3 regions of the Petroclostridium xylanilyticum genome follow, and region 3 is predicted to be linked to each of the others. Evidence: riboswitches for the same ligand, from Rfam matches in the RefSeq annotation. Region 3 holds a riboswitch; each other region holds the start of a gene.

Region 1 (4,651 bases), on a different contig from region 3:
AAGAAGGGATGCGACTTGGGGACGGTTCGTCTGTCGAATGCGCTTTTCATGCGACTGAGGAACCGTCCCCATGTCGAAGCCCTGAGCAATCAAGCATATTTTCATCATTATTTGTGCCGTTTACTTTATTAATGTATTATTTTCTGTAGTATTTTCATATACCCTTCACTATCAGTAACCTGAATGAAATCATATTCTCCACAGAGTTTATTCAGTATTTTCAACGTATCGTCGGTTGAACCCATGTCGACTACTAAAATATTGGGTACGGTCCCCCCGTGATGATTATTCAAGCTCCGCCATACAATCGACCGGATGATCCCCTCTATTGTGTCTTGCTGATTTTTAACGGTAACAATTATGTATATATCATCTTTTTTATACTGTATGCCAGTTAAAGTATTATAGATATTAAATCCCATCTGGATTGCACCGTACACAGCAAAGAAACAAACCAGGGATTGAATAAGAATGTCCAGCATGTTGCATCACCCCACTACTACTATATGCGGATGCTGTTGTTTTGGTGAAACCTTGTTTTTTGTACTTTATTTGCAGTATGGGCGTTTGTAAAAAAATAAACAAAAACCTATCATTGGAGTTATCAAAAAAATTCCAATGATAGGCTTAGTTATGTTTCTGAAATTACATGGAACGCACCAAGTATTTTACATATCTCAATTCTATTAAAGGCTTGCTTCCTTCTTAAGTATTTCCGCCTTATCTGTTCTCTCCCATGGAAGATCTACGTCTGTTCTTCCGAAGTGTCCGTAAGCAGCGGTTTGTTTGTATATTGGTCTTCTCAGGTCAAGAGTCTTGATAATGCCGGCAGGTCTCAGGTCAAAATGCTTAACAATGAGCTCTTGGATCTTTTCTTCCGGAATCTTTGCAGTTCCGAAGGTTTCTACCAATACTGAAACAGGCTTTGCTACACCGATAGCATATGCAAGCTGTACTTCACATTTTCTTGCCAATCCGGCAGCTACAACGTTCTTTGCAACATATCTTGCAGCATAGGCAGCAGATCTGTCAACTTTTGTAGGATCTTTTCCTGAGAAAGCGCCGCCTCCGTGACGAGCATATCCACCATAAGTATCTACGATAATCTTTCTTCCTGTTAAGCCTGCATCTCCCTGTGGTCCTCCTACAACAAACCTTCCGGTTGGGTTGATAAAATATTTGGTCTGCGCATCCAATAACTCTGCAGGAACAGAAGGCTTAACTACATGCTCCATGATATCCTTTTCAATTGTATCATGATCCACTTCAGGACTGTGTTGGGTGGATACGACAATTGTATCTATTCTAACAGGTCTGTCATCTTCATATTCAACAGTTACCTGAGTCTTTCCATCCGGACGGAGATATTCAAGAGTACCATTCTTTCTTACTTCAGCCAGTTTTCTTGCCATTCTATGTGCAAGTGCAATAGGCATAGGCATTAATTCAGGGGTTTCATCACAAGCGAAGCCAAACATCATTCCCTGATCTCCTGCACCTATCGCAGCTATCTCTTCTTCACTCATTTCACCTTTTTTAGCTTCCAACGCTCTATCAACCCCCATAGCAATGTCAGGGGATTGCTCGTCTATTGCAGTCAAAACAGCACACGTATCACAGTCAAAGCCATATTTTGCTCTATCATAACCTATTCCACGAATTGTTTCTCTTACGATTTTGGGGATATCTACATAACAGCTGGTGGTAATTTCTCCTGCTACCAATACCAGCCCGGTAGTAACAGATGTTTCGCAGGCTACTCTTGCCATTGGGTCCTTTTCAAATATTGCGTCCAAAACAGCATCAGAAATTTGATCGCAGATTTTATCTGGATGTCCCTCAGTAACAGATTCTGATGTAAATAACTTTCTCGACATATAACGTTCTCTCCTTTTATAAAAATATTAAACCCCTCTTGCTGACAGTAAGAGGGGGTAATTAACCACACTTTCTCCTCATCTCTCAGAACATTTATTCTGAAGGAATTGGCACCTTCGCTGACGCAGGTTGCCGGGTTTCACAGGGCCCTGTCCCTCCACCTCTCTTGATAAGGAAACAATTATTATTAATTTAATTCGAGTATAATATAGCATATATCGACAAAATAGTCAACCATTAAAATATATGATAGCTTATACTCATTACCAAAATACCGGCAGCAATTACCCCTAAGGATATAGCCGGTATCGCATATTTCATTCTCATATCCAGCATCGCTGCTATCATAGCCCCCGTCCATGCCCCGGTACCCGGAAAAGGAATTGCAACAAATATAAACAATCCAAAAGCACTATACTTCATTACCGTTTCAGCTTTCTTCATGGTTCTCTGCTCAATCCGTTGTATTATTCCTTGAAAGTATTTGGTTTTCCTTAAAAATGAGAACAGCGGCCGCATATATATAATAATAAATGGTATTGGTATTAGATTTCCCAACACACTTAATATATATACTACTTTCCAGTCCATATTCATCGCCATACCTACCGGAATGGCTCCTCGCAATTCCAATACAGGCACTGCAGCTATTGCGAGAACTGTTAACTCATTACGTAATTGTCCAAAGATTTCAGAAATAAACTCCATGTACTGTACCTCTTTATAAAATGATAAAAATATTTTTACTATATAAGTATTACTAAGTACTTTACATTGTCTATTTTAGTTCACAGTTCACGGTTCACGGTATTTTCTTGGCTAATTTCTGTGAACTGAGAACTGTGAACCGTGAACAAAATAACAATAATGTAACATACTTAGTGTTATTTATATATTAAACTGTGTAATGATTTCCGCCTATTTTCCCTCACTATTTTAATATATACGCAAATAAAAAGCAAATGTTTATTTAAACTCACGTATTTAAACTCTCATGCCTTCCGGTAATAATATAAATTACCCATTCCCCCAGGTTTGTTGCATGGTCAGCGATTTTTTCTATATATTTGACTATAAATATAAAGGTGGTAGCCTGATTGATATTCTGAGGGTTTTTTCTCATAAGTTCCTGCAAATCGTTAATAATGGACTCAAAATAATTATCTACGGTACTATCCTTGGAACAAACATCCTCTGCCATTTTTATATCATTATTGATGTATGCATCTATAGCGCTCCTAACCATATCACGGGCTACGGATGCCATTTTAGGAATATTTACCAACGGTTTTATATATTCTTCATCTGCAATCTTTAGTATAAGTTCGCTAATATCTGCAGAATGGTCAGCAATTCTCTCCAGGTCAGTGATCATTTTCAATATGGATGTAATCAGTCTTAAATCCTTTGCCAGGGGCTGCTGGGTAGCTATCAACCTGATGCACTTTTTTTCTATGGCTCTTTCCATCTCATCTATTTCGTCATCCTGTTGTATTACCTTTTGTGCCAGTTCTTTATCTTTTTGTTTTAAAGCAAGAATAGCTTCTTCAATAGACTTCTCTACCAAACTTGCCATACGTACAACATCATAGTGCAAATCCCGCAAACTTTCATCAAATCCATGCCTTGTACTCATGCCTTTCCCCCCTTATGCTAAATTTGTTAAATAACTATATCGCAATAGGCAATCTAATTATGAACTCTGTTCCTTTTCCAACTTCACTTTTCACCTGAATATCTCCATTATATAAGTTTACAATATGTTTCACAATCGAAAGACCTAATCCCGTCCCCCCTTGGTTTCTGGAACGCCCTTTGTCTACCCTGTAAAATCTTTCAAACAGTCGTGGAATATGTTCGTTCGCAATTCCTATACCGTTATCACAAACATGAAACTCTATATTTTTGTTGAATCTTTTACATACAATCTGCACTTCGCCACCGGGGTTGTTGTATTTGATTCCATTATCCACAAGGTTAATCAACATTTGTTTTAACCGGTCCCTATTGACATGTACCTGTGAGATGGAGGGTTCCATATCATAATATACCTGTACATTTTTCTTCTCTGCATTCTGCGAAACAATATCAATGACTTCTTTTATAATATCCTCTAAATTGTAATCATCTATGCGTACATCCTGTTTCATTGTTTCTATCTCTGAAAGTTCAAGAATATCCTCAATAAGCACGGTAAGTCTTTCTGCTTCTATGTCAATAATATCAAGAAAGCGCTCTGCAACTTCCTCATCATGTATGGCTCCACTCTTTAAAGTATCAATAAATCCTTTAATAGAAGTGAGAGGAGTTTTTAATTCATGAGTAACGTTAGATACAAATTCACTTCGGATCTGTTCCAATTTTCGGATGTTAGTTACATCCTGTATGATAAAGAGCGTCCCTATAACACTATTTTTTTCTGCTTTGGTTTCTATGGGTGAACGGTAAATCTTATAATATTTATCATCATATTGAATATCAAGAACCTGCTGTTTCTCAGGCGTTAAAACATCACTGTATTCCTTTAGAAATTGATTGAAAGCATGGTTGCGGACTACCAGAAGGATATTTTCTCCTATAATCTTTTTATTTTTAATATTAAACATCTTTATAGCAGTATTGTTTATTAAAATGATGCGATTATCGTTATCTAACGCAATTAATCCACCGATCATGCTGTTAATGATGGTTTCCATTTCAACATTTTTCTGCCATAGTTCCGTAATGGTCTTATCCAGTTCATTCTTCATGTGCATAAAGGAATGCGCAAGTT
Region 2 (4,651 bases), on a different contig from region 3:
TGTTTATACTGCTCACTTTCCACTGTCCACTAATTCTATTGTTAGATTTCGTTTTGATATTTTAAATTTCATACCTCAAATATGTCATAATTTAGCAAAGAAATTTCTAATAATGGGCTCCATTTTCCCTGATTCAATTAAAAATCCATCATGACCAAAGGGTGACTTTATTTCTTTATACTCCACATCAATATTATTCCTCTTCATATCCTGCACAAGCTCCTTCTGTTGACATACAGGGAAAAGAATATCAGAACTTATTCCTATTACCAATGCTTTTCCCTTAAAGGCCTTTAAAGCATTGTCTATGCCGCCAAAGTCTCTCCCCAATTCAAATAAATCCATTGCCCTGGTAAGATAAAGGTAGCTGTTGGCATCAAATCTTTGTACCAGTTTTTTTCCCTGGTAGTGGAGATAGCTCTCTACTTCAAATTCGTTATTAAAGCTTTCGAAGAGATTATTTCCTTCTCTGGCTCTTCTTCCAAACTTTTTTAACATAGATTCGTCACTCTGGTATGTAATCATACCAACCATTCTGGCCAGGGAAAGCCCTGATTCGGGCTGATTCTTGTTGTCATAGTAATCTCCATTATTCCAGTAAGGGTCAAGGGTGATTGCTTTTCTCTGTACCTCATTAAATGCAATAGCTTGTGGGTTCAGGCTCTTTGGTGCTGCCATAACAATAATACTGCCTACCATTTCAGGGTACTGTACTGCCCATTCCAGTGCCTGCATTCCCCCCACAGAACCGCCCACTACTGATACCAGATGACTGACTCCCAGGTAGTCCAGTAACCTTTTTTGAACATTCACCATATCTTTTATAGTAATAATAGGGAAATCCATCCCATACCTTTTTCCTGTTTTAGGATTTACAGAAGACGGACCGGTAGTACCCTGGCATCCCCCTAACACATTGGAACAAATAAAGCAATATTTGGAGGTATCAAACATCAAACCTTTTCCAACAAATTTTTCCCACCACCCCTCTTTAGGATCGTAAGGGTCATGCCGTGTAACATGGGAATCCCCTGTTAATGCATGAGTTATTAATACAACATTCGTTTTATCCTGATTCATCTCACCAAATATCTCATAGGCAACAGTAATAGGGCCAAACTTTTTACCACATTCTAAAATAAAATCTTCATTTTCTGCAAAGGTATAAAACTGTTTATAGCTGCTTGCAGTATTACTCACTACTAGTTTCCCCCTCATGCCTGAAATTATTTAGTCGCTTTGTCAATTGCCTGTTCCAAATCGAATATTAAATCCTCTGCATCTTCTATTCCAATAGATAACCTTACCATATCCGGACTGACCCCTGCAGCTTTTAACCCTTCTTCTGAAAGCTGGGAATGCGTGGTACTTGCAGGATGAATCACCAGGGATTTTGCATCTCCGACATTGGCAAGATGTGAAAAAATTTCCAGGCTATCGATAAATTTTTTTCCTGCCTCGACCCCGCCTTCAAGACCAAAAGTAAATATTGCTCCCTGTCCCTTCGGCAGATACTTTTGTGCCAGATGGTAGTATTTGTTGGTTTCCAAACCGGGATAATTGACCCAGCCTACTTTTGGATGGTTCTCCAAATACCGTGCTATCGCCAGTGCATTGGAACAGTGCTTTTGCATTCTAAGTGAAAGCGTCTCCAAACCTTGAAGGAATAGAAAAGAGTTAAACGGAGAAACCGCCGGCCCATAATCTCTTAATAGTTGAACGCGGGCCTTGATAATAAAAGCAGCCGCACCAATATCTTTTACGTAATTGACACCGTGATAGCTGGGGTCGGGTTCAGATAATCCAGGGAACTTTCCGTTATCCCAGTTAAACTTCCCGCTGTCTACAATAATTCCTCCCATAGAAGTACCGTGCCCGCCTATGAATTTGGTAGCAGAATGTATCACTATATCAGCACCAAAGTCAAACGGTCTGCACAAATATGGAGTTGTAAAAGTACTGTCAACGATGAGTGGTACTCCATTCTCATGAGCAATATTAGCTATTGCTTCCAGGTCGGCAACATTAATGGTCGGGTTTCCTATCGTTTCAACAAAATAGGCCTTGGTTTTTTCTGTAGTAGCATTACGAAAGTTCTCCGGGTCATCAGGATTCACAAGTTTCACATTGATCCCCAGTTTCGGAAAAGAGTGCGTAAATAAGTTGAAGGTACCACCATATAATGTGCTTGCGGAAACTATTTCATCTCCTGCTCCTGCTATATTAAGGATAGCCAATACAACAGCAGCATGGCCGGAAGCTACTGCCAGGGCGCCAACACCACCTTCTAAAGCTGCAACTCTTGCTTCAAATACTTCCTGCGTTGGATTGGAAAATCTGGTGTATATGTGTCCGTTTTCTTTTAATGCAAAAAGATTTGCAGCATGCTCAGAATCTCTAAACATATATGCAGTCGTCTGATAGATGGGTACGGCCCTCGAGCCGGTAGCAGAATCGGGCACCTGCCCTGCATGTACTTGCAACGTATCAAAACCTAGATTTCTTTTTCTCATATATTACTGCCTCCTTAAAAAACAAAAATTAAAACCTCCTGTGAGACAGGAGGCTTATTATTTTTCTCTATTAATTCCTCTTATCTCTCAGGTAAAAACCTGCTGGATTTAGCACCACTGCGATTTACGCCGGTTGCCGGGCTTCACTGGGCCAGTCCCTCCGCCACTCTTGATAAGATTTAACCTTTATTAAATTAATATGATTTTAACATTGACTTTAACATTTGTCAATAAAAATTACTTTTTGATAATTTCAGGATCTCTTTCAACAGGCTCTTTTAATGCCATATGCCCTTTAAAGGTTTCAATCTTTTGTCCTTCTATTAAAAATTGTACTTTATTAATATGTTCAAGCTCGGTAAGTGAATTAACAATAGAATAAATCGTCATAATTTCACCTGCGGATCCCCCGGGGTGTTCTGTCCTAAACTCATTGGACAAATTTACAAAACATATACCCTCTTTTGTTTCTATGGAAAGCAGTTTCGTTTGTGCGGGTACCGTAGCAAAAAGATTTTTATCCTTAGGCCCCTTAATAAGCTCTTCTATTACATATTTCTCCACAGGCTCGTTATCTTTAACCACTACTACTCTCTTCTCAGGTACGAGATTCTCCCAGCCATTTCCGGCAAAGTATAACGTCAATGTAGTTTTGTCTTTTTCTGAAGGAGCGGCTTCAAACACTACGTCATCTTTACCTAAAGGTCCAAAAGGTTTGCCGCTGGGACCAATAAGTTCTTTTCCTTCTACTAAAATCAATACCTTCTGTATATTAGGTAAATCAGATAATGTATTCACCAGTGAAAAGCGTGCAACGATCTCGCCAATATCACCCGATTTATAATATTCCTTCGAAAAATTAACTGTGACTAAAGTACCCTCTTGCTTAATATCCAGTAACTTAGTCCCTTCCGGAATGGCTTTTTTCATTTCTAAACTTACAGGCCCTTTTAGTAATTCCTGTATGGCGATTTTAGGCAATTTCTTTGTATCTTCCACAACAACTTCTCTGGTCTCGGATAATATTTTACTATTTTCCTTATCGGTAAAATACAAGTTTATTTTTTGTTTATTTTGTGGTTTTGCCTGAAGCATGTCCGCTGATTTTTTTATATCACCTCTACCCATACTGCAACCCCACATAAAAGCAATAATTAAAAGTAATACTGAGACCAGAAATATTTTTTTCATACAAAAACCTCCAAAAAATCATACTATAGCTTGAATAAGTATATATGATAAAGTTTACAAAAACATTACTAATTGTTACGAAAATATTAAGTTTCACGATAAGGAATAGTAATCTTAAACCTACTTCCCTTTCCTTCTTCGCTTTCTACCTGTATATCTCCTCCATGAAGCTTTACAGCGTCCAATGCGATTGAAAGCCCCAGCCCTGTACCGCCGGTTTCCCTCGCTCTTGCCTTATCAACTCTATAAAACCTGTCAAAGATTTTGTTTATTTCAGTACCGGAAATGCCAATCCCATTATCTTCTACAATGATAGTAACGCTGTATTCAGACTTATCAATGTCTATTGTTACATTTCCTCCTTCCGGAGTATACTTAATACTGTTGTCAACAATATTAAAAATTGCCTCCCATATTTTATCTTCATCAACCAGTACAAAAATATCTTCATTAGCTTTTAATCTTAATTCTATACCCTTTTTCCCGGCCAAAGGAGATAAGCTTTTTACTATTCCCTGCAAAAGCGCCTTCATGTTGACATTTTTCATTTCCAATTCATTTTCAAAGATATCCATCCTGGTAAGCATAAGGAGTTTATCAATAATTCTTGATAAACGGTTGATCTCGTTATTGATATCGCTCAAAAACTCTTTTATAATCGGCATCTCCAATTGCTGCATATGCATAAGGGACTCTGCTAACACTTTAATCGAACTCAGGGGTGTTTTAAGTTCATGGGAGGCATCGGATACAAATTGGTGCCTTTTTTCTTCCACCTGATTTAAACGTTCGATCATTTTATTAAAAGCTGTTCCCAATTGAGCAATTTCATCATTTCCTCTTATTTCAACCTTTCGATTTAGCTTTCCATCAGACATATCCCTGATTGCAGCAGTCAATTCTTCTACAGGACCCGTTATAACTCCTGCAAGAAAAAAACTTAATAA
Region 3 (4,651 bases):
CTTACTTTATTCAGAGGAGTCAACTGGGTGGCAAGGCATGACCTACTGACCAGGATAGGAGATGCCGGGCCGGCAATATGTACCCCGGATGCACAGTGCTTGCGGACGATGGAATTTCGCTATGCCCTTTATTTGCATAAAGGGGATTGGAAAGAGGCTAAGGTACCCAAATATGCCGACTATTTCAATACGGAATTCCGGGTAGTAAGGACGGACCAACACCAGGGGGTACTGCCGGATGAACAGGGATTTATGCAATTAAAGGATGAATCTGGAAATTTAAAGGTTACAGCAGTTAAAAGAGCGGAAGATGGCAGCGGTTTCATTATAAGATTTTATAATACGACAGAGCAACAGGCAGAAGCAGGTATTTCGCTGGCACTTAAAATCAAAAATGCATACTATGTAAACCTAAATGAAGAAGTAAAAGAAAAGATTGAAGCTGTAGATGGGAATACCATTAAAGTCATCGCCGGGCCCAAGAAAATCATATCTGTAAAAATAGAGCCTGAGCGGCAATACAGCGCTTTAGAAGCAAAAAATGAAAGTGTACAAAGGGTAGACGGTGATATTGACCAGGAATATGATTTTAGTGAGTACCAGGCTGTAGAATTTATTACAGAAGAAGAGATTGAAAAGGAAGAAAAAAGAGCGGCAGAGACGGAAAGTGAATTAGCAGAAAAACAGCAATTGTTAGAAAGATATAAAGACGAAATAAAAGAATTAAAATTGATGGATGACAAGGGCTTAGTTGAGGTACAGTTTGAACTAAGCAAAATGGAACTGGATGTTGAAACCTACAGGAGAACTGCCCTTGAAGCCAGGTTATCAGCAGTTTTACTGCGTAAAAAATATATGGAAACGTATTGCACGCACCAAGCTTCATATGAAATGTTTATGGCCAAGGCAGATCAGCAGATAAGAGAAATTGGATATAAATTAAATGATGCAAGAGTAAGTAAAAGAGTCTACGAATATATAGTAGATGTTAGCAAACAAAATCTAAAAACTTCTTAAAAGTGAGAAGATGTTTTTTGAAAATGCTATTAGCTCCTGATTCATTTAAAGGTACTATGTCATCTATAGAAATAATAGAAAATCTTTCAGGAATAGCACATATGATATTTTATACAGAGATTTCGCACTTAAAAAGTTTTTAGGGCGATAGCCCGTTGATTTATAAGGATTCACGAATAGTCAATGGGAATATGATAATTTCCGATTTTTACTGGAAATTATAGAGAAAAAATTTGCAAAATAAAAGCATCCCTTTTATAATGTTTTTGCTAAAAACTTCACATAAAAAGGATGCTGATAGAATGAGCAAAAGTTATTTGAAACAATTACTCTACGGGCGTAGAAACTGTATTAATGTTTATAATAATGGCGTTTAATTTAATGCAATTATATTTTTTCCGGTGTATTAGAGGCTTTAGAAAGAAACGTATGCTACAGATAGATATTATTGAAGATATAAAAGATGAAAGATTTATAATAGAAGATGATTGGATAAATCCATTGTTTATGAAGACTTAATCCAAAACAAAAAACTGGAAATTGATTTTGCGAATTTTTGGGGTAGGGGGAGGTGTAACTATTTTTACAACCTATCGGTCTGTATTGTTGCCAAATTTTAAAGTAAATATAAAAAATAACAATTTAAGTAAAAATAAAATTTCCACTGGAATTTTGGTGCGAAATCTCTGTATTTTATAAAAAAATAGTTGACACGGAATAAAATTTATGCTATTCTATGAAAAGTAAATAAAACATATATTAATACTCGGAATTCTTATCAAGAGAGGTGGAGGGACTGACCCAAGGAAGCCCGGCAACCAGCGGTAATGTATGGTGCCAATTTCTGCAGCATGTTTAACATGTTGAGAGATAAGAGAGAAAACAAAACCTCTTCTTTTATCTTGAAGAGGTTTTTTTAATATACTTTTTATGCATTATAAAGTTGAAGGGGGGAGCTATTTGATAGAGATCAGGAAATTAAGTAAGATTTATAATACCCATGGTACAATGACTCATGCGTTACAAGATATCAATCTCACTATTAATGATGGAGATATATTTGGCATTATCGGGCTAAGTGGAGCCGGAAAATCGTCCTTGATTCGATGTATTAATCTACTTGAGAGGCCAACTTCTGGTGAAATATTGATAGATGACGTTGATTTAACAAAACTTAGTTCGGCATTTTTACGAGAGGTTAGAAAAAAGATAGGAATGATTTTTCAGCAGTTTAATCTTTTAATGAATTCAACAGTATATGATAATATTGCATTCCCTTTAAAAATATCCAAAGTACCAAAAAGAGAAATAGAAAAAAGGGTAGATGAACTCTTAGAACTTGTAGAACTTAAAGATAAAAAATATGCATATCCTTCACAATTGTCAGGTGGACAAAAGCAAAGGGTGGGAATAGCAAGAGCACTGGCCAATAAACCGGATATAATCCTTTCAGATGAGGCAACGTCGGCACTGGACCCTACAACTACAGAATCAATACTAAATCTTCTTAAAAATATCAATAAAGAATTTGGTATTACAATAGTAGTTATAACTCATGAAATGTCAGTCATAAAAAAAATATGTGATAGGGTAGCTGTTATGGAGAACGGAAGGATAGTTGAGGAAGGCAATGTAATTGATATCTTTTCAAATCCAAAGACACTAGTGGCAAGAAGATTTTTAAAAGATATGTTTGCAGAACTTCCTGAAGGTATTTTGCTTGATGACCGCAATCAGGAGGAAGAAATTTTAAGAGTTTCATTTGTAGGAGATAGTGCAACAAAACCTATCATTTCTTATATGATTAAGAAATTTAATATTGATGCTAATATCATCGCTGGTACTGTCGATAGGATACAAAATGCAGTGGTTGGAAATTTACTTATAAAGCTTGTTGGAGATAAGGAAAGTATTTCATCCGCAATAAACTATCTCACAGAAAATAAGCTAAGAATTGAGGTGTTAAAAAATAATGCCCCTTGAAGTACTAAATTATATAAAAAATTTATGGCAGCTATTGCTACCTTCTTTGTTAGAAACACTGTATATGGTTTTCTTTTCAACTTTATTTTCAGTAATACTGGGGCTTTTTCTTGGTATTATTCTAGTAATAACAGATAAAGGGCATATCTGGGAAAAACCTCAATTAAACAAAATATTGGGTTCGATAATTAATATAATGCGTTCAATACCTTTTATTATATTGATTATTGCCATATTTCCCCTATCTAGGTTGATTGTTGGGACGTCTATAGGTTCTACAGCAGCTATCATACCTTTATCAATTGCCGCTGCGCCCTTTGTTGCCAGGGTAATTGAGTCTTCTTTAAAGGAGGTGAGTTGGGGAGTAATTGAAGCATCTTTATCTGTTGGTGCAACTATACCTGAAATAATATTTAAAGTTATGATTCCTGAAGCTATGACATCATTGATACTTGGAATAACACTGACAATCATAAATATACTAGGATATTCTGCGATGGCAGGTGCTATTGGTGGAGGTGGATTGGGAGACCTTGCAATAAGATATGGCTATCAAAGGTTTCAAACAGATGTTCTTATAGCAACTATCATTATCCTGGTTATTTTGGTAGAAGTTATACAATTTATAGGAAACTTTTTTGCGAAGAAAGTTAATAAAAGATAAAAGGAGTAGATACGTCATGAAAAAAATAAATAAGTTTTTATCAATATTAATAATATTTTCAATTATAGTGTTAGCAGGTTGCTCAGCTACAGATTCAAATGTTGACAGTACTAATGCAAACAAAGCTGAAGAAAAAACTACGAAGTTGGTGGTTGGCGCGACACCTGTTCCCCACGCGGAAATATTAAATTTTGTAAAACCAATTCTTAAAGAAAAAGGTATTGAATTAGAAATAAAAGAGTTTACTGATTATACTACACCTAATATAGCATTAAACGATAAACAACTGGATGCAAATTTTTTTCAACATATACCATACATGGATGACTTCGCTAAAGAAAAGAATATTAAATTAGTGGCTGCTGCAAAGGTGCATGTAGAGCCTATGGGTGTATATTCAAATAAAATAAAGTCAATAGGTGAATTGAAAAATGATGCTTCTATTGCAATACCTAATGATGCAACAAATGAAGGAAGAGCATTACTACTTCTTCAAAAACAGGGGTTAATTAAACTAAAAGATGAAAAAAATCTTACGCAGACCCCAAAGGATATTATAGAAAATCCTAAAAATCTGAAATTTAAAGAATTAGAAGCAGCACAACTTCCTAGAGTTTTACAAGATGTTGATATTGCAGTTATTAACACGAATTACGCCCTTGAAGCAAAGTTGAATCCTACAAAGGATGCATTATTTATCGAAGATAAGGACTCCCCGTATGCCAATATATTAGCGGTGCGACCGGATAATGAAAAAGACCCTAAAATTATGGAACTTGTAAAAATATTAAATTCAGACGATGTGAAGAAGTTTATAAATGAAAAGTATAGTGGAGCCATCGTTCCCGCTTTTTAAACAAAATAATAACCATATGGCACATTCAAAATTACCATATGGTTATTTTTATTGAGGTTTTGATAATGCTATACATTATCCTTTTGGGTAAATTCCTGTTGCTGTAAGCAGCATTTTCCGGCCCAAAATAA

The links. A riboswitch is a leader RNA that binds a small molecule or an ion and turns the genes downstream of it on or off. The one in region 3 is predicted to bind S-adenosylmethionine.
Region 1: it holds a riboswitch for S-adenosylmethionine, as region 3 does, so the genes downstream of both, metK (methionine adenosyltransferase) here and CIB29_RS13255 (methionine ABC transporter ATP-binding protein) in region 3, are expected to answer to the same signal.
Region 2: it holds a riboswitch for S-adenosylmethionine, as region 3 does, so the genes downstream of both, CIB29_RS06370 (homocysteine synthase) here and CIB29_RS13255 (methionine ABC transporter ATP-binding protein) in region 3, are expected to answer to the same signal.

The regions. Positions count from the first base shown of each region.
Region 1 covers NZ_NPML01000013.1:295,585-300,235, forward strand. The annotation lists gene CIB29_RS09175 (glycosyltransferase) at 129-482, opposite strand; gene metK (methionine adenosyltransferase) at 687-1,877, opposite strand; SAM riboswitch class I at 1,953-2,054, opposite strand; gene CIB29_RS09185 (COG2426 family protein) at 2,116-2,586, opposite strand; gene phoU (phosphate signaling complex protein PhoU) at 2,855-3,514, opposite strand; gene pnpS (two-component system histidine kinase PnpS) at 3,549-4,651, opposite strand, start outside.
Region 2 covers NZ_NPML01000011.1:133,559-138,209, forward strand. The annotation lists gene metX (homoserine O-acetyltransferase MetX) at 85-1,200, opposite strand; gene CIB29_RS06370 (homocysteine synthase) at 1,227-2,513, opposite strand; SAM riboswitch class I at 2,591-2,692, opposite strand; gene CIB29_RS06375 (GerMN domain-containing protein) at 2,751-3,704, opposite strand; gene CIB29_RS06380 (sensor histidine kinase) at 3,791-4,651, opposite strand, start outside.
Region 3 covers NZ_NPML01000019.1:208,986-213,636, reverse strand. The annotation lists gene CIB29_RS13265 (alpha-mannosidase) at 1-1,017, shown strand, start outside; SAM riboswitch class I at 1,790-1,894, shown strand; gene CIB29_RS13255 (methionine ABC transporter ATP-binding protein) at 1,978-3,000, shown strand; gene CIB29_RS13250 (methionine ABC transporter permease) at 2,990-3,664, shown strand; gene CIB29_RS13245 (MetQ/NlpA family ABC transporter substrate-binding protein) at 3,681-4,520, shown strand.